4 regions of the Pseudomonas sp. GW823-FHT06E10 genome follow, and region 3 is predicted to be linked to each of the others. Evidence: predicted binding sites of a transcription regulator. Region 3 holds the regulator's gene; each other region holds the start of a gene.

Region 1 (4,351 bases), on a different contig from region 3:
CAACCTGCATCAGGTCGACGACGCACCGCTGCATCACGTGGCCATGCCGGACAATATGACGAGTTCGCCACTGGTGGCCTGCCTCGACCCGCGTGTTGACGAGCAAGTGGTGCAGGATCAGATGCACAGTCCGGTGAGTACCGGGCCAGAGCCTGAATCAGAACCTGTCACCGAAACTGAAACCGATCAGCCGCCGCAAGACCCTGATACAGGGCGGGACCCTAACTTCAGCGAGGCCAGGCCTTAAAACCGGGGCACAAAAAACGGGCAGTCACCGCAAGGGACTGCCCGTTTTTTGTTGATGCGCTATCAGATGTCGTCTTTGTCGAAGCGACGCGCTTCGCGTTGCAACTGGTAGACGAAACGTTCGACCTGACGTTGCACCAGCCCGCTCATGTTGTGGAAGCGAACGCCGGCGAAGGTGGTGGAAATCCTTTCTTCGAAGTGCAGATAACGCAACTCGACCGGCGCGGTCATTTTGCCGAAGGGCAGGTCGGCGTTGAAACGGTCGTAAACCTGACCCAGTTGCAGGCTGCCGGTGATGTCGCCGTCGAAGCGCAGTTTGCACCCGGTGGCGGAAATATCCAGCAGCTTGCCGCTGATGGGCGCCTTGAGTTTTTCGCCGTCGAGGTTGACGTTGACCAGTTGTGCCAGCTTCAGCGCGGCGCGGAAGGCATTGCGGCGCTGGTGGTACACCACTTCATCGGGCAGGGGGCCGCGATAGCAGCGGCTGCCACCGGATTCGTCGATGTTCAACTGGCCGTTGCTTTCCCAGGCAATGCGTACGCCTTCGTGGAAGCCTTCGACCCTGAACGACTCGCCCGCCAGCAGGTAACGCTCGCCGTCACGGGGAATCATTTCGTCCAGGGCAATCATGTTGCTGTCACGGTCCAGGTCCACCAGGTAGCTCTGGAAGCGCTGGCTGCGCTCGTGGAACGTGATGATCAGCGGGTCATGGCTTTCGAGCAACTGGCGCAGGTTGCTGGAGATTTCCAAGGGCGTGGAGAGCACCTTGGGTGGCTGCGGAGCATCATCCACGGATAAGGCATTGGACACGTTTAATCAATCTCCAGACAAAATTTGACTACGACTGGCTATCAGTTTGCCAGTATGTTGCGCGTCTTGATAGAGCGGGGGCATTGACCGGCTCATGCCTGACTGAGCGGACGCGGCTTGGCAAGCTTGGAGAATGTTCCGCTGGCATCGTAAAGCGCCGGGGTTTCACCGCCGTTGAGGATTTTCAGCTGGGTGGCTGTAGCGGCCTGTTGAGTGAGGATCGACTGGCCGTTGTTGGCGTTGATGGCCTGGCACTGGGCCAGGAGATCGGTCAGCACGTCACTTTGCGCCAGCAACTGCTCGCCAATGCTCGACTGGCTGGCCAATTGCTCCAGACCGCCACGGTTGGTCGGCAGGTTGAGGTTGGCAAGGATTTCACTGCGCTTGCGGCCATGCTGTTCGAGCAAAACGACCAATGCCTGTTTCTGCGCCAGGATGTTCTCGAGCAATGGCATGTCGCGGCCATGCAATGCGAGGGATTCGGTCTGCAGTAACTCCAGCAGGTGTTGCGCTGGGGCAAAGTCGTCGGTGATCAGTTGCAGTAAATGAGTGTCGTGCATGGCTGGCCTTGGGTTTTAAGCGTCCAAAAGCCTGGCGCCGGCGGTGGCCTAGCGCTGGGCTTCGAAGTTGAGCAGTTTGCTGGCTACACGGTTGCTGTCGACTTTATAGCTGCCATCGGCAATCGCTGCTTTCAATTCGGCCACGCGGGCTTTGTCGACGGCAGGCTGATCGCGCAGCTGTTCAGTGACCTTCTGCAACTGTTGAGCCTCATCGCTGAGATGTACCGATTCCCCGCTTTTGACGGTACCGGCCTGTTCGGCCGCGGACTCCAGCGGCGCGGATTTGCCGGCCTCGGCACTTTCCTTGCTGGCGCTGGTACGTGTACTGCCCGTCAGGGACGAGGAGCTGTTCAAACGGCTGAAATCGATGACCATGATAAAAAACCTCTGGGAATTTGGACGCTTGCCATGGTTTCGGCCATTCCCTGGAAAACTTTAGGCTCATTTATCAATGAACCTTGCGCGCGTCAGCGCATGCCCTGCATGGAGCACAGTCTAGGGAACAGCCGCGGCAAGCGCCACATTCTGATGAACAGAGCGAATTACATGGACACTTCCACCTGCCCCGGCGCCATGACCTGCGCCTTGATGACTCGTTGGGAGTTGAGGTTTTTCACCCGGATCTGCTCGCTCAGGCTGCCGTTTGACAGGGCTTCGCCCGGCATGCGCACGCTGAGGGTACCGCTGCGGGCGGTTATCACCACCTGATCACCCTTGCGGATGACTTCGGCCTGTTCGATATGCACCAGGGTAATCACCTGGTCGGCGACCATTGGTCGGGTCAGTCGCTGCCCGATCGCCTGATCGAGGGCGGTCAGGTAGCCCTGGCTGATGAGGCTGATATCGCGCTCGCGCAGGACCACATCTCCAGGCTCGACAATGGCGGCACGGCGCAGTGGCCGGGCGCTGGTCACGACATCGCGAAACAGGCGGACTTGAGCGGGTACGAACACCGTCCAGGGGGAAGCGCCCTCGCAGCGAACCTTGACCGTAACCCGTCCCAGCGGCTTGGGACTCTCGAGTGTTGCTGTCAATTCCCTGTCGCACATGGGCATGTGCATGCGCGGATCGAGCTGGTTGACCTGGATCTCGTAGCGACCCTCCGTTTGACTGGTCGCCAGATAGTCTTCTACGGTGAATTCAAGAAAGCCCTGAGTGACGCCGATAAGCATGTCAGGCAAGGTAACCGCGTCAGCAAGGGCAGGGCTGCCAGCGTTGAACAGGCAAGCAGCCGCCAGCACGCCGAGCAATTTGCGGTAGGGTGTGGTCAGGCGTCGAAAAAATGTCGGTTTTGTGTTCATAACGATTAAAAAAGCAAGCGCCGTGCCGTTTAGTGATGAAGGCGCGTCGCAACAACACTTGGCGTTGGCGTAGGAGTCTGGCATGGCTGGTGTAATGGATTCGGTAAACCAGCGCACGCAACTGGTGGGGCAGAATCGCCTTGAGTTGTTGTTGTTCCGTCTCGACGGCCAGCAACTGTACGGGATCAATGTGTTCAAGGTTCGGGAGGTGCTGCAATGCCCCAAACTGACGCTGATGCCCAAATCCAGTCCTGTCGTGTGCGGCGTGGCGAACATCCGGGGGGCGACCATTCCGATCCTTGATCTGGCGATGGCAACTGGTTCCGGCGCGTTGAAAGACAAGAACAACCCCTTCGTGATCATCACGGAGTACAACACCAAGACCCAGGGTTTCCTGGTCCGCTCGGTGGAGCGCATCGTCAACATGAACTGGGAGGAGATCCATCCGCCACCCAAGGGCACCGGGCGCGATCACTACCTGACGGCGGTGACGCGGGTCGACAATCAGTTGGTCGAAATCATCGACGTCGAGAAGGTGCTGGCGGAAGTGGCGCCGACGCCGGAAGCGATTTCCGTGGGTGTGGTGGATGTCGAAACCCAGCACAAGGCGCTTTCGTTGCGCGTGCTGACGGTCGACGACTCGTCGGTGGCGCGCAAGCAGGTCACGCGCTGCCTGCAAACGGTCGGCGTGGAAGTGGTGGCGTTGAACGACGGTCGGCAAGCGCTGGACTACCTGCGCAAACTGGTCGACGAGGGCAAGAAGCCGGAAGAAGAGTTCCTGATGATGATCTCCGACATCGAGATGCCGGAGATGGACGGGTACACCCTGACGGCGGAAATCCGCAACGACCCGCGCATGCAAAAGCTTCATATCATCCTGCATACTTCGTTGTCGGGGGTATTCAATCAGGCGATGGTCAAGAAGGTCGGTGCCGATGACTTCCTGGCCAAGTTCCGTCCTGATGACCTGGCATCCCGGGTAGTCGACCGGATCAAAGCAGCAGATATCAGCTAGGGGCCTGCGCCCCTGGCAGTCAACACGATTTAAGAGGCGGCATCATTGTCTACGGGTAATTTGGATTTCGAACAGTTCCGGGTGTTCCTGGAAAAAGCCTGTGGCATTTTGCTCGGTGAAAACAAGCAGTACCTGGTCTCCAGCCGTCTCAACAAACTGATGGAACAGCAAGGCATCAAGTCTTTGGGGGAACTGGTTCAGCGCATGCAGACCCAGCCGCGCAGCGGTTTGCGCGAGCAGGTGGTGGATGCCATGACCACCAACGAAACCCTGTGGTTTCGTGACACCTACCCGTTTGAAGTCTTGAAGAACAAGGTACTGCCCGAAGCGATCAAGGCCAGTCCCGGTCAGCGCCTGCGCATCTGGTCGGCAGCATGCTCGTCGGGCCAGGAGCCGTATTCGTTGTCGATGTCCATCGA
Region 2 (4,351 bases), on a different contig from region 3:
ATCCAATGCGTCACAGCCCTCCTGTATCAGTATGTGTGCAGCATTGGCGAAATGTTCCAAATCGTGACCCTCAGCATCTTTCACGCACAGGCAGGTGATGCTGTTGAGCAGATTGCGCGCAGCTTTGATTCGGTGAATGGCGGTTTCGAGAAGATCGGAAGCTCGAGCTTCAGTGTCGATGTACAGCGTGCTCCCGACGCTGAAGTTGCTTTGAAGCGGGTGGAATTGGGACATGGCTTGAATTCCGTCTGAAAGATGAAACTCCCACCCTTTTCGCGGCTAATCGAATGGGGTGGCAGCTGTACGCGGGTTAGCCGACCGGTCAGAGGAACCCGGCACACCCGAAGGTGTCCCACGCACAGCCACCATAGACATATGTCAGGCAGCAAAACGCGCCGCGATTATACGGGCGCTCGTGCATTCCTCTCAAACGACCGGCTAAGGTCCGTCACCGATTCGTCGGCGACTGGCGAACTGTACCGAGGCCCCAAGCGAAGTAAAACCCGGTTTTCGGGTCTCAGACCCGTCCTACACAATTCTCGGACCAGACCTCATGCCTTGAGTTTTTTCGCAATGCAGCGGATCTGAACTCATTCTTGCATGCACAAAAAAGCCGACATCGCTGTCGGCTTTTTTGTCGGTCACTGCTTGGGCGGTTCAGCCGGTTTGGCCGGCTCACCCGGCTTCGGTGCCGGATCATCGAACAGATTCAGACGCTCGCGCAGTTCGTGCGCCGGCAGCGGTTCCTTGTCCGCCGGCAACGCGTTCGGGTCGACCGGTGCAGCCGGTGTGGCTCCCGGCGCAGTCGAACCTTGCGGTGCATCAGGAGCAGGTTCAGCACCTTGCGAACCTTCGATGGCACGCTGTGCTTTCTTGGTCAGCACCACGATGTCGATACGGCGGTTCACCGGGTTGAACGGATGCTCGCGATCGAACAGGGCCGACGAGGCATAACCGACCACGCGCGCCACCTGCGCATCCGGATAGCTGCCCGCCACCAGCGCACGCCGTGCGGCGTTGGCACGGTTGGCAGACAATTCCCAGTTACCGAAATCACCGGTGCCGGTGTATGGCTTGGCATCGGTGTGGCCGCTGATACTGATCTTGTTCGGCACCGCCTTGATGGTGTCGGCCATGGCCAGCAGGATGTCTTCGAAATACGGCTTCAAGCGTGCTGAACCTGAATCGAACATCGGGCGGTTTTCCGCGTCCATGATCTGGATTCGCAGGCCGTCCGGCGTGATTTCGAACAGGATCTGATCCTTGAACTTCTGCATCTGCGGGTTTTCTTCGACCTTGTTCTGCAGTTCTTGCAGCAACAGCTCGAGGCGCTCTTTTTCGACCTGCTCGGCCATGCCTTCGACCTGATCGGTATCGATGGTGACCTTGTCCGGCTGCGGCTGGGACTTCACCTCGGGGTTGAGAGTGTTTTCCGGTGCCAGGGTCGGCGTGCCGCCCAGATCGATGATGTAGGGCGTGCCACTTTCGGAAAAGCCGATCGGATCCTTGAAGTAACCGGCGATGGCAATTTTCTGTTCCGGCGTGGCGGTGGACAGCAGCCACAACACCAGGAAGAACGCCATCATCGCCGTGGCGAAGTCGGCGAAGGCGATTTTCCACGCGCCCCCGTGATGCCCGCCGGCGATGCGCTTGACGCGCTTGATGATTATCGGCTGGTTATTTTCCATGGCTTAACGACCGCGAACCGCTTGTTCCAGCTCGGCGAAGCTTGGACGATGCGCCGGATACAGGACCTTGCGCCCGAACTCCACGGCCAGCGATGGCGGCATGCCGGAAGCCGAAGCCACCAGCGAGGCCTTGATGGCTTCGTAGACGTTCAGCTCTTCCTTGGCATCATGGGCCAGGGAATGGGCCAGCGGGCCGAAGAAGCCGTAGGCGGCGAGAATACCGAAGAAGGTACCCACCAGTGCCGCACCTACGTGCAGGCCGATGGACTTCTGGTCGCCTTCACCCAGCGAAGCCATGGTCACCACGATACCCAGTACCGCCGCGACGATACCGAAACCGGGCATGGCGTCGGCGATGCCGTTCACCGCGTGGGACGGATGCTCCAGGTCTTCCTTGAGGCTGAACAATTCCATGTCGAACAGGCCTTCCAGCTCGTGCGGCGCCATGTTGCCGGAAGACATGATGCGCAGGTAATCGCAGATGAACGCGGTCATGCGCTCGTCCTTGAGTACCGTCGGGTACTTCGCGAAGATCGGACTCGCAGCGGCATCTTCGATGTCGCCTTCGATGGCCATCATGCCTTCGCGGCGGCTCTTGTTGAGGATCTCGTAGATCAGGCCCAGCACTTCAAGGTAGAAGGCGTGGTTGAAACGTGAACTGAACATGCTCAGGGACTTCTTGAGCACGTGCATCGTCATGTAGCCGGGGTTGGCCTGCAAGAAGGCGCCGAGGGCAGCACCGCCAATGATCATGACCTCGAAAGGTTGTATCAGGGCGGCAATCTTGCCGTGGGAAAGCACGTATCCGCCGAGCACGCTCGCGAATACGACGATGATGCCGATAATTTTAGCCATAGGTTAGGAGAGCACTTACTGAGTCGGGTTCAAGGTCATATTCGGAAGTTAAAAAATCTCTTCTTCTACTTATCGGCAAAACTGCGCCAGACTATAGCCCGTTCAGGCGAAAAGCTAATTTGACCCCATCCGGGCACAGGTAATGTTGACGATGATCGCCTCCCACCATGGTTAACGAAACGAACGTTCCAACGCCAAAACCAACGACCCTCGAAGGCTGGGTCAAGCTGCTCGATGGCGTACGTCTTCCCGTCCCGCAAGCCAGCCATGACCGTGTCTGCAAAGCCATCCGCGACAATCGCAGCTCGCTGCGCGACATCGCCGACCTCATGCAAGGCAGCCCGGCCCTGGCCTTGAGCGTGATTCGCGAAGCCAACCGGCATACCCATGGCAGCATGACCGAGCCTGCGGAAAACCTTGAAATTGCAATCAACCGCCTCGGTTTGACGCGCACCGAAGAACTGCTCGCGCGGCTACCCGCCGAACCCGAGCTCGAGATTCCCAAAGCCCTGCGTCAGTTGCAGATGATCAGCCAGCACGCCACGCAACAGGCCAACGGTTTTTTTGCCAGTCGCCTGGCGCGCCTGTGGCAGGACATCCACTGGGGCAGCCTGCTGTTTCTTTCGCCCCTGTGGCCGCTGGCACTGACCCATCCGAAACTGCTCGAAGACTGGGAGCTGCGGGTCATCCATAAAGGCGAGTCGGCACGCAAAGTCGAGCAGCAACTGTTTGGCGTACGCCTGCTGGATATCGGCCAGGCGCTGGTGGAGGTCTGGCGCTTGCCGATCTGGGTGCAGCAAGGCTATCGATTGCTGCTCACCGAGCAGCGGGAACTGGTGAAAGTCCTGCGCATCGCCCGTGACAGCGACCATCCACTGCGCCAGCAGAATCGCCTCGATGACGATCCGACCCTGCGCCGCTGGCTCAATCAACCGGCCAATACAGTGCTGCTGGCCAATGGGCTGGCGCTGTCGGCGCAACACGCCTGGGACAGCCCCCACAGCGAGCGCTGGCAGTACCTGACCAGCCTTTACCTGCAAATGCCGATGGACGAACTGCAGCAGCAATTGCACCAGCAAGCCGCCAACAGTGCACGCCAACACGCCATGCCCGACCTCTGGCACCCCGCCGAGTCGCTGATCTGGCCGTGGGGCATGAACCGTGTCCACGCAGGCTTGCTGCCGGCAGCGGCACCTACCGCCGAAGACCTGGCGAAGTGGCGCAAGCAATGCGCCGAGTTGCTGGTCGAGCCGAGCCGTTTCACCAACGCCATGCACTTGACCATCGCCGCCCGGGACGCCCTCGTGGCCTGCGGCATGCGCCGGGTGATGATCCTGATGGCCGACCGCACCCACGCCAACCTGCGCGTGCACCAGACGGCTGGCCTGCCGAAGGAAGCGGCCGGGTTGAATTTCGTGGCCAGCCAGAGCAACGTGTTGCAACGCCTGCTCGCGCAGCAGGCCCAGGTGCGCCTGACGCCTGCCAACAACGCGCAATTCTCGGCCATGTTGCCCAATAGCCTGCGCTCGCAGTTCAGCGGTGAACACTTGCTGCTGCGTTCGCTGATCAACAATGGCCGGGTGATCATGATCGTCGTGGCGGATCAAGGCGGCGGGCCGTTTTCGGAAATTTCCGTACAGGCCTTCGGCAAAACCGCACAGTGCATCGAGAAAGCCCTGCACAGCTTTAGCCACCGTGGCCAATAAGCTGCGTTACAATCCTCCCTTTTGTGCTCTGGAGACCTCACATGTCTGACTTCTCTGGCTTGCCGCTGGTGATCGAGCCGAGCGACTTGCTCCCTCGCCTCG
Region 3 (4,351 bases):
GGCGCGCATGATCGTTACTCCGGACGTCGAGCCGCTGGAAGAGGGCGGAGTGATCGCCATGGTCGGCCCTGCCGGCATGGGCAAGACCACCACCCTGGCCAAGCTGGCCGCCCGTTACGTGCTCAAGTACGGCGCGCAGAACATTGCGTTGGTGAGCATGGACAGCTTCCGCATCGGCGCCCAGGAACAGCTCAAGACCCTGGGGCGCATTCTCAATGTGTCGGTGACCCACGTCGATCCCGGCCAGTCCCTGGTGCAGGCCCTGGAGCCGTTGCTGCGCAAACGCGTGGTGCTGATCGATACCGCGGGCCTGCAGGCCAGCGATCCGGCGCTGCGCATGCAGCTCGAAAGCCTGGCCGGTCGCGGCATCAAATCAAAAAATTATCTGGTCCTGGCAACCACCAGCCAGAAACAGGTTCTAACGGCCGCGTATCACAGTTACAAGCGCTGCGGGCTCTCCGGCTGCATTCTGACTAAACTGGATGAAACGGCTAGTCTGGGTGAGGTGTTGAGCCTTGCCATCAGCCATGAACTGCCGGTGGCTTACCTGACCGATGGCCCGCGGATCCCGGATGATTTGCATCTGCCGCGCCGTCATCAATTGGTCAGCCGCGCCGTGAGCGTGCAAATGCAGGAAGAACCCAGCGAAGAAGCCATGGCTGACATGTTCGCTGACATCTACCACAGCCCGACCAAGCAGGTTGGCTGAGGTAATAATGAACAGTTTTTGTACCTACATCGATGGTCTGCCATGCATTGTTCCGTTTGTGAACGCGCAGCCAGTAATGTGGCCTCCGTCTATGCAAGACAAGGTAAAGAAATAACATGGGCAGCATGCATCCCGTACAGGTGATCGCGGTGACCGGCGGCAAAGGTGGCGTCGGGAAAACTAATGTGTCAGTGAACTTGTCCCTGGCTTTGGCCGAACTTGGCCGGCGCGTCATGCTGTTGGACGCCGACCTGGGACTGGCGAACGTCGACGTTCTGCTGGGCCTGACACCCAAACGTACCCTGGCCGACGTGATCGAGGGCCGCTGCGAACTGCGCGATGTATTGCTGCAGGGACCAGGCGGCATCCGTATCGTTCCGGCCGCATCCGGCACTCAGAGCATGGTGCATCTGAGCCCCGCGCAACACGCCGGCCTGATCCAGGCCTTCAGTGATATCGGCGATAACCTCGACGTACTGGTGATCGACACCGCTGCGGGCATTGGTGACTCGGTAGTCAGTTTCGTCCGCGCAGCCCAGGAAGTGCTGCTGGTGGTGTGCGACGAGCCGACCTCGATCACCGATGCCTACGCCTTGATCAAGTTGCTCAATCGCGACTACGGCATGAACCGCTTCCGCGTCCTGGCCAACATGGCCCAGAGCCCGCAGGAAGGACGCAACCTGTTCGCCAAGTTGACCAAGGTCACGGATCGCTTCCTCGACGTCGCCCTGCAATACGTCGGTGCGGTGCCTTACGACGAAAGCGTGCGCAAGGCCGTGCAGAAGCAGCGCGCCGTCTACGAGGCCTTCCCGCGTTCCAAGTGCTCGCTGGCGTTCAAGGCCATCGCGCAGAAGGTTGATACCTGGCCGCTGCCTGCCAACCCGCGCGGGCACCTGGAGTTTTTCGTCGAGCGCCTCGTGCAGCAGACAGCAGGACCTGTTCTATGACAGCCAGCGGCTACAACCTCTACAAGAAGTCGGCACGTGATGCGCAGTACGAGCTGATCGAGCGTTACGCGCCGCTGGTTAAACGCATTGCCTACCACTTGCTGGCGCGTTTACCGGCCAGTGTCCAGGTCGAAGACCTGATCCAGGCCGGGATGATTGGCCTGCTTGAAGTGTCGACCAAATATGACGCCGGCAAAGGCGCCAGTTTCGAGACGTACGCGGGCATACGAATCCGCGGCGCCATGCTCGATGAAGTGCGCAAGGGGGACTGGGCGCCACGTTCGGTCCACCGCAATACGCGCATGGTCAGCGATGCCATTCGCTCGATTGAAGCTAAAACCGGCCGTGACGCTAAAGATCACGAAGTTGCGGCCGAACTCCAATTGAGTCTCGACGATTACTACGGGATTTTGAACGACACCCTGGGCAGCCGGCTGTTCAGTTTCGACGACCTGTTGCAGGACGGCGAACACGAAGGGCTGCACGAGGATGGCGCGAGTGCTCATGTCGAGCCGTCACGCGACCTGGAGGATGAACGCTTCCAGGCTGCGCTGGCGGATGCGATTGCCAATTTGCCGGAGCGTGAGCGACTGGTGTTGGCGCTGTACTACGACGAAGAGTTGAATCTCAAGGAAATCGGTGAGGTCCTGGGGGTCAGCGAATCGCGGGTCAGCCAGTTACACAGCCAGTGCGCGGCCCGTTTGCGGGGGCGTTTGGGGGAGTGGCGAGCGCGCTGAAGGCAGTGTGGGGGACACTGCGAACGAGGCCGGTGTGGTGTTGAACTGCGCCGGTCGCGATCTGTTGTGCTCCAGACAGTCATTGAGTGCTTTGCCGGATTGATTGAAATGGCGTGTCCAGGTGCTGGGCGCGTTTAAGACTGCTTGGAGGTCGAATTGGACAAGAACATGAAAATCCTCATCGTTGATGACTTCTCAACGATGCGGCGGATCATCAAGAACCTGCTGCGTGACCTTGGGTTCACCAACACCGTCGAGGCCGACGATGGCACTACCGCCATCCCGGTGCTCAACAGCGGAAGCATCGACTTTCTGGTAACGGACTGGAACATGCCTGGCATGACCGGTATCGATCTGCTGCGCCACGTGCGTGCCGATGAAAAGCTCAAGCACCTGCCGGTGCTGATGGTGACCGCTGAAGCCAAGCGCGAACAGATCATCGAAGCGGCCCAGGCCGGCGTTAACGGCTATGTGGTCAAGCCCTTCACGGCCCAGGCGTTGAAAGAAAAAATCGAGAAGATTTTCGAACGCATCGGTTGATGAGTGCGCCACGGGGGAGCTATGGGCAATAACGAAACTTCATTGGGCGATTTTGAATCGACCCTGAAAAAACACGCCGTCGAATTGGTCGAGAGCCTTGAAAAAGGCAAGTTCGGCGACGCGGTGCAATTGATCCATGAGCTCAACCAGACCCGTGACCGCGGCCTGTATCAGGAAGTGGGCAAGCTCACCCGCGAACTGCATAGCGCGATCGTCAATTTCCAGATTGACCCGCACATGCCGCAGGCCGAAGAAGTGTCGCAGATCACCGACGCCACCGAGCGCCTGGGGTATGTGGTCAAGCTGACCGAGGCTGCGGCCAACCGCACCATGGATCTGGTGGAAAGTGCCACGCCGCTGGTCAATGGCCTGGCCGATGAAGCCAAAGTGTTGAGCGCGGACTGGGGGCGCTTCATGCGTCGCGAAGTCGGCGCCGAAGAGTTTCGTGAACTGGCCCGGCGGGTCGACGGGTTCCTGACGCGCAGCGGCACGGACAATCGCGCGGTGTCGGGCAACCTGAACGACATCCTGCTCGCCCAGGATTACCAGGACCTCACAGGCCAGGTGATCAAGCGTGTGACCCAGTTGGTCACCGAAGTTGAAAGCAACCTGCTCAAGCTCGTGCTGATGGCCAGTCAGGTGGACCGCTTTGCGGGCATCGAGCATGACCGTGAAGCGATGCTTGCTGAAAAAGATCCACAAAAACATCTCTCTCAGGGTGAAGGTCCGCAGATTCATGCCGATAAAAGAGAAGACGTTGTGTCCGGTCAGGACGATGTGGACGATTTGCTATCCAGCCTAGGGTTTTAGAATTTTAGGCATTTTAGGTTTTTAGACCTTTAGGAGCACCCCCTTAATGAGCTTCGGCGCCGATGAAGAGATCCTTCAGGATTTCCTGGTTGAGGCCGGCGAGATTCTAGAGCAACTGTCCGAGCAACTGGTCGAGCTGGAAAGCCGCCCGGATGATGCGGATTTGCTCAATGCAATTTTTCGCGGTTTTCACACTGTAAAAGGAGGCGCCGGCTTCCTCCAGCTCAACGAACTGGTGGAGTGTTGCCACATCGCCGAGAACGTGTTCGACATCCTGCGCAAGGGTGAGCGTCGCGTCGACTCGGAACTGATGGACGTGGTTCTCGAAGCGCTGGACGCGGTGAACAGCATGTTCAGCGAAGTCCGCGAACGCAGCCCGATCACGGCCGCGACACCGGAACTGCTCGCGGCACTGGCCCGTCTGGCCGAGCCGCAATCGGCTGACGAGGCGGCTGCCGCACCTGTCGTCGCCGTGGTCGAAGCGCCTGTGGCTGAAAGCGAATCGGGCGATATCACCGACAATGAATTCGAACAACTGCTGGACTCGCTGAACGCCGTCAAGGCCCAGGCCGAGGCCCCGGCGGCTGTTCCAGCGCCTGCCGGCAATG
Region 4 (4,351 bases), on a different contig from region 3:
GGCGGCGCAGAAGGTGGCTTCATTCCTTCAGTGAGGTTTTGTGCGGGCTGTAAGGCCCCCATCGCGAGCAAGCTCGCTCCCACAGTGATTTGTGGTGTGGCTCAAAACCCTGTGGGAGCGAGCTTGCTCGCGATGGGGGACTACCAGACAACATCACTGTCACCGGCTCAATAAAAAACCCGGAAGCTCTCACTGTCCGGGTTTTTATCATTCCAGCAGCAATCAGCGGTTAAACCGCTCCACCAACGAATACTGTGTATTGGCAGTCTTGGTCAGCTCTTCACTCAGCAACGCCGAGTTCTGTGCCTGTTCCGAGGTCTGGTCCGCCAGTTCCGAAATGTTGCTGATGTTGCGGCTGATCTCTTCGGCCACGGCACTTTGCTCTTCAGTCGCGGCGGCGATCTGGGTGGTCATGTCGGTGATATTGGCCACCGCTTCGCTGATCCCCACCAGGGCCTGGTCCGCTTCCAGTACCCGCGCCACGCCTTCTTCCGCCTGACGATGCCCGGCTTCCATGGTTTGCACGGCAGTGCCGGCGGTGTGCTGGAGCTTGGCGATCAGTGCGTGAATCTGCCCGGTGGACTCGCTGGTGCGTTGTGCCAGCTGACGGACTTCGTCGGCCACCACCGCAAAACCACGACCCATTTCGCCGGCACGGGCCGCTTCGATGGCGGCGTTCAGGGCCAGCAGGTTGGTCTGGTCGGCGATGCCTTTGATCACGTCGACCACGCCGCCGATTTCGTTGCTGTCCTTGGCCAGTTGGGTCACGGTCACGCCGGTTTCACCGACGACTACCGACAGGCGCTGGATGGCTTCGCGGGGTTCCCCGGCGATGTCACGACCACGACCGGTCAGGCGGTTGGCTTCCTGGGTGGCGTCGGCGGTGCGTTGCACGTGGCTGGCGACTTCCTGGGTGGTCGCGGCCATCTGGTTGACCGCGGTGGCCACTTGCTCGGTCTCGACCCGTTGACGTTCCAGGCCGCTGGAGCTGTTGTGCGCCAGGGCGTCGGACTGTCGGGCCTGATCGGTCAGGTGTTCGGCCGTGTCCTGCAGACGCGTCAGGCAGGTTTTCAGGCGTGCTTCCTGACTGAGGATGGACATTTCCAGACGCGCCTGGGCGCCGCGACTGTCGGTGTACATCTGTGCGATCAACGGATCGGAGGTAGTCTGCTCCGCCAGGCGCAGCAAACGCTTGAGGCCTCGCTGTTGCCACTGGAGGCCCATCAGGCCCAGTGGCACCGAAAGACCGGCAGCCAGGGCAAACCCCCAGTGGGAGTTCAACGAGGCACCGATCATGAAGCTCAATTGGCTGACCAGAATGAACGGCAGCCAGTCCTGCAGGACCGGCAACCATTTATCCGAGGAGGGAATGGCTGACTTGCCCTGGTTGATGCGCTGGTAGAGCGCTTCGGCACGGCGGATCTGTTCGGCGGTGGGCTTGACCCGCACCGACTCATAACCGATCACCTGATTGCCTTCGAAGATCGGTGTCACATAGGCGTTCACCCAGTAATGATCACCGGTCTTGCAGCGATTCTTGACAATGCCCATCCATGGCAAGCCTTGTTTCAGCGTGTCCCACATGTGTGCGAACACCGCCGCCGGGACGTCGGGGTGACGGACCAGGTTGTGCGGTGCACGGATCAATTCCTCTCGGGAAAACCCGCTGATCTCGACGAAAGCGTCGTTACAGTAGGTGATCATGCCCTTGGCATCGGTGGTGGAAATCAACCGTTGCTGCGCCGGGAAGGTCCGCTCGCGTTGTGTAATTGGCTGGTTGTTACGCATGGCTTTTTTAATCCGCAAGGCTTTCAAGTGCTGTATCGGCAAGGCTGGCGGATTGTTGAGATTATTTTTCGATAATCGGCAATGCGTCGCAAAATGACCCTTGCGTCAGCCGGCGAGCATCGGATAGGTGAACAGACCGAAGTGCAGCAGGTTCAGGCCAAAGTGGCTGGCGATGGCGGCACCCAGCCCCCCGAACCGATAGGCCAGGCCATAGCCGACCCCGGCCAGCGTTGCCAGCAATACCCACTGCCATCCCGCGCCGGCATGGGCCAGGCCGAAGACCAATGACGCCAGCAGCAGGGCGAGGTGCTCACCGTAGGGCCGGTCTTTGAGATACCGGGTCAGGCCGCCCTGGATGTAGCCACGGAACAGCGCCTCTTCGACCAGCGTCACCAGCAGCAGATTGTTCAGCAACCACAGCCAGGCTTGATCCGGCCATTTCGGCGCCCAGGCGATTACGCCCAGCAACAGCGCACCACCCAATGCCAGCATGGCGCTCAAGGTCAGGGCCAGTACGGTGGCATACAGTGACAACCGAAGCGAACGGCGGCCGACAATCCACGGGCAAACCAGTAGCAGCCAGAAGCCGATCAGCGGTTTGTCCAGGTTCAGGTGCATGGCGAATGACACGGCATTGTCGGTAAAACGCTGGGGGTCGATGGCGCGACCGTTATAGAAGCCGGGTAGCCAATGCGTCGCCAATGCCAGGGCCAGAACGATGAACAGGCCGTGGCCGAGGTTGCGGGCAAAAGGGATGTCGCGTTGGCGGACGGCGACACCTGCGACCAGCAACAGGAACACCGAGATTGCTGAGAGCCAGCCGAGATGGCCGTAGGTCAGCGCCAGGCCGTAGCCGAAGGAAAGCAGGGCCAGAAGCGTCCATGGCAGGGCAATCATTTGAAGTCCTTTTGTCGGGATTTGCGATGCACTGTCAAACCCCTGTGGGAGCGAGCTTGCGCGCGATAGCTTACCGACTGTCGGCAACAATGTTGAATGTTCTCTCCATATCGCGAGCAAGCTCGCTCCCACATGGCTTTTCGTGGCCCAAACAAAGACACCGCCCGAAGGCGGTGTCTTTGTCAGCGGTCGGTCAAGACGCGATCAACTGCCGCAACACATAATGCAGAATCCCTCCGGACTTGAAGTACTCCACCTCATTCAACGTATCGATGCGGCACAACACCTCGATCTTCTCGCGGCTGCCGTCTTCGCGGGTGATGACCAGCGTCAGGTTCATCCGTGGCGTCAGCTCGACGCCGGTCAAGCCGAGGATGTCCAGGGTTTCGCTGCCGCCCAGTTTCAGGCTCTTGCGGTTCTGATCCAGCTTGAATTGCAACGGCAGCACGCCCATGCCCACCAGGTTGGAGCGGTGAATCCGTTCGAAGCTTTCGGCGACGACCGCTTTCACCCCCAGCAGGTTGGTGCCCTTGGCCGCCCAGTCGCGACTCGAGCCGGTGCCGTATTCCTGGCCGGCGATCACCACCAGCGGCGTGCCCGAAGCCTGATAGCGCATGGCGGCGTCGTAGATCGACATTTTTTCCCCGGTGGGAATGTAGCGGGTGTTGCCGCCTTCTTCGCCGCCGAGCATTTCGTTGCGTATGCGAATGTTGGCGAAGGTGCCGCGCATCATTACTTCATGGTTGCCACGCCGCGAGCCGTAGGAATTGAAGTCCCGCGGTTCCACGCCTTTGTCGCGCAGGTATTGTCCTGCCGGGCTGTCGACCTTGATGTTGCCGGCCGGGGAAATGTGGTCGGTGGTCACCGAGTCGCCGAGCAGTGCGAGGATCCTGGCGCCGCTGACATCCTTGACCACGGGCGCTGGGCCGCCGATGTCGTCGAAGAACGGCGGGTGCTGGATGTAAGTCGAGTCGTCCTGCCAGACATAGGTCGCCGCCTGCGGAACCTTGATTGCCTGCCATTGTTCGTCACCGGCAAACACTTCGGCGTACTCCTTGTGGAACATGGCGGTGTTGACCTGATTCACGGCGTCGGCAATTTCCTTGCTGCTTGGCCAGATGTCCCGCAGGTACACCGGTTTGCCGTCCTTGCCATCGCCCAGAGGCTCGCGGCTGAGGTCGGTGCGCACCGTGCCGGCCAGCGCATAGGCCACCACCAGTGGCGGGGAGGCCAGCCAGTTGGTTTTCACCAATGGATGCACCCGCCCTTCGAAGTTGCGATTGCCCGAGAGCACGGAGGCCACGGTGAGGTCGGCTTGCTGGATGGCTTTCTCGATGGGCTCCGACAGCGGCCCGGAGTTGCCGATGCAAGTGGTGCAGCCATAGCCGACCAGGGCAAAGCCCAATTCATCGAGGTACTGGGTCAGGCCGGCCGCCTTGTAGTAGTCGGTGACCACTTTCGAGCCGGGGGCCAGCGAGCTCTTCACCCAGGGTTTGCGTTGCAGGCCTTTTTCCACGGCCTTCTTTGCCACCAGCCCGGCGGCCATCATCACGCTGGGGTTGGAGGTGTTGGTGCAGGAGGTGATCGCGGCGATGACCACGGCGCCGTTTTTCAGGCGATAGGTCTGGCCTTCGTAATCGTAATCGGCTTCGCCGGCCATATCGGC

What was found. The regulator FliA, encoded in region 3, starts transcription of late flagellar genes. The targets are predictions, from matches to a motif close to CTAAAGTTTNNNNNNNNNNNGCCGNTAA.
Region 1: a site for FliA is predicted at 2,028-2,055, ahead of flgM (flagellar biosynthesis anti-sigma factor FlgM). Genes of this name have one in related genera too.
Region 2: a site for FliA is predicted at 2,613-2,640, ahead of motA (flagellar motor stator protein MotA). Genes of this name have one in related genera too.
Region 4: a site for FliA is predicted at 1,821-1,848, ahead of AC1Q6Y_RS21980 (methyl-accepting chemotaxis protein). Genes of this name have one in related genera too.

The regions. Positions count from the first base shown of each region.
Region 1 covers NZ_JBXAHJ010000002.1:65,942-70,292, reverse strand. The annotation lists gene AC1Q6Y_RS03355 (MFS transporter) at 1-247, shown strand, start outside; gene AC1Q6Y_RS03350 (flagellar brake protein) at 310-1,056, opposite strand; gene AC1Q6Y_RS03345 (flagella synthesis protein FlgN) at 1,149-1,616, opposite strand; gene flgM (flagellar biosynthesis anti-sigma factor FlgM) at 1,665-1,991, opposite strand; gene flgA (flagellar basal body P-ring formation chaperone FlgA) at 2,159-2,917, opposite strand; gene AC1Q6Y_RS03330 (chemotaxis protein CheV) at 3,000-3,932, shown strand; gene cheR (protein-glutamate O-methyltransferase CheR) at 3,978-4,351, shown strand, end outside.
Region 2 covers NZ_JBXAHJ010000005.1:173,345-177,695, forward strand. The annotation lists gene AC1Q6Y_RS10485 (hypothetical protein) at 1-234, opposite strand, end outside; gene motB (flagellar motor protein MotB) at 642-1,688, opposite strand; gene motA (flagellar motor stator protein MotA) at 1,692-2,543, opposite strand; gene AC1Q6Y_RS10500 (HDOD domain-containing protein) at 2,711-4,249, shown strand; gene rhdA (thiosulfate sulfurtransferase) at 4,291-4,351, shown strand, end outside.
Region 3 covers NZ_JBXAHJ010000011.1:99,828-104,178, forward strand. The annotation lists gene flhF (flagellar biosynthesis GTPase FlhF) at 1-709, shown strand, start outside; gene fleN (flagellar synthesis regulator FleN) at 826-1,656, shown strand; gene fliA (RNA polymerase sigma factor FliA) at 1,653-2,393, shown strand; gene AC1Q6Y_RS18685 (chemotaxis response regulator CheY) at 2,562-2,933, shown strand; gene AC1Q6Y_RS18690 (protein phosphatase CheZ) at 2,955-3,743, shown strand; gene AC1Q6Y_RS18695 (chemotaxis protein CheA) at 3,790-4,351, shown strand, end outside.
Region 4 covers NZ_JBXAHJ010000015.1:13,826-18,176, reverse strand. The annotation lists gene AC1Q6Y_RS21985 (alpha/beta family hydrolase) at 1-34, shown strand, start outside; gene AC1Q6Y_RS21980 (methyl-accepting chemotaxis protein) at 223-1,788, opposite strand; gene AC1Q6Y_RS21975 (CPBP family intramembrane glutamic endopeptidase) at 1,894-2,685, opposite strand; gene acnA (aconitate hydratase AcnA) at 2,879-4,351, opposite strand, start outside.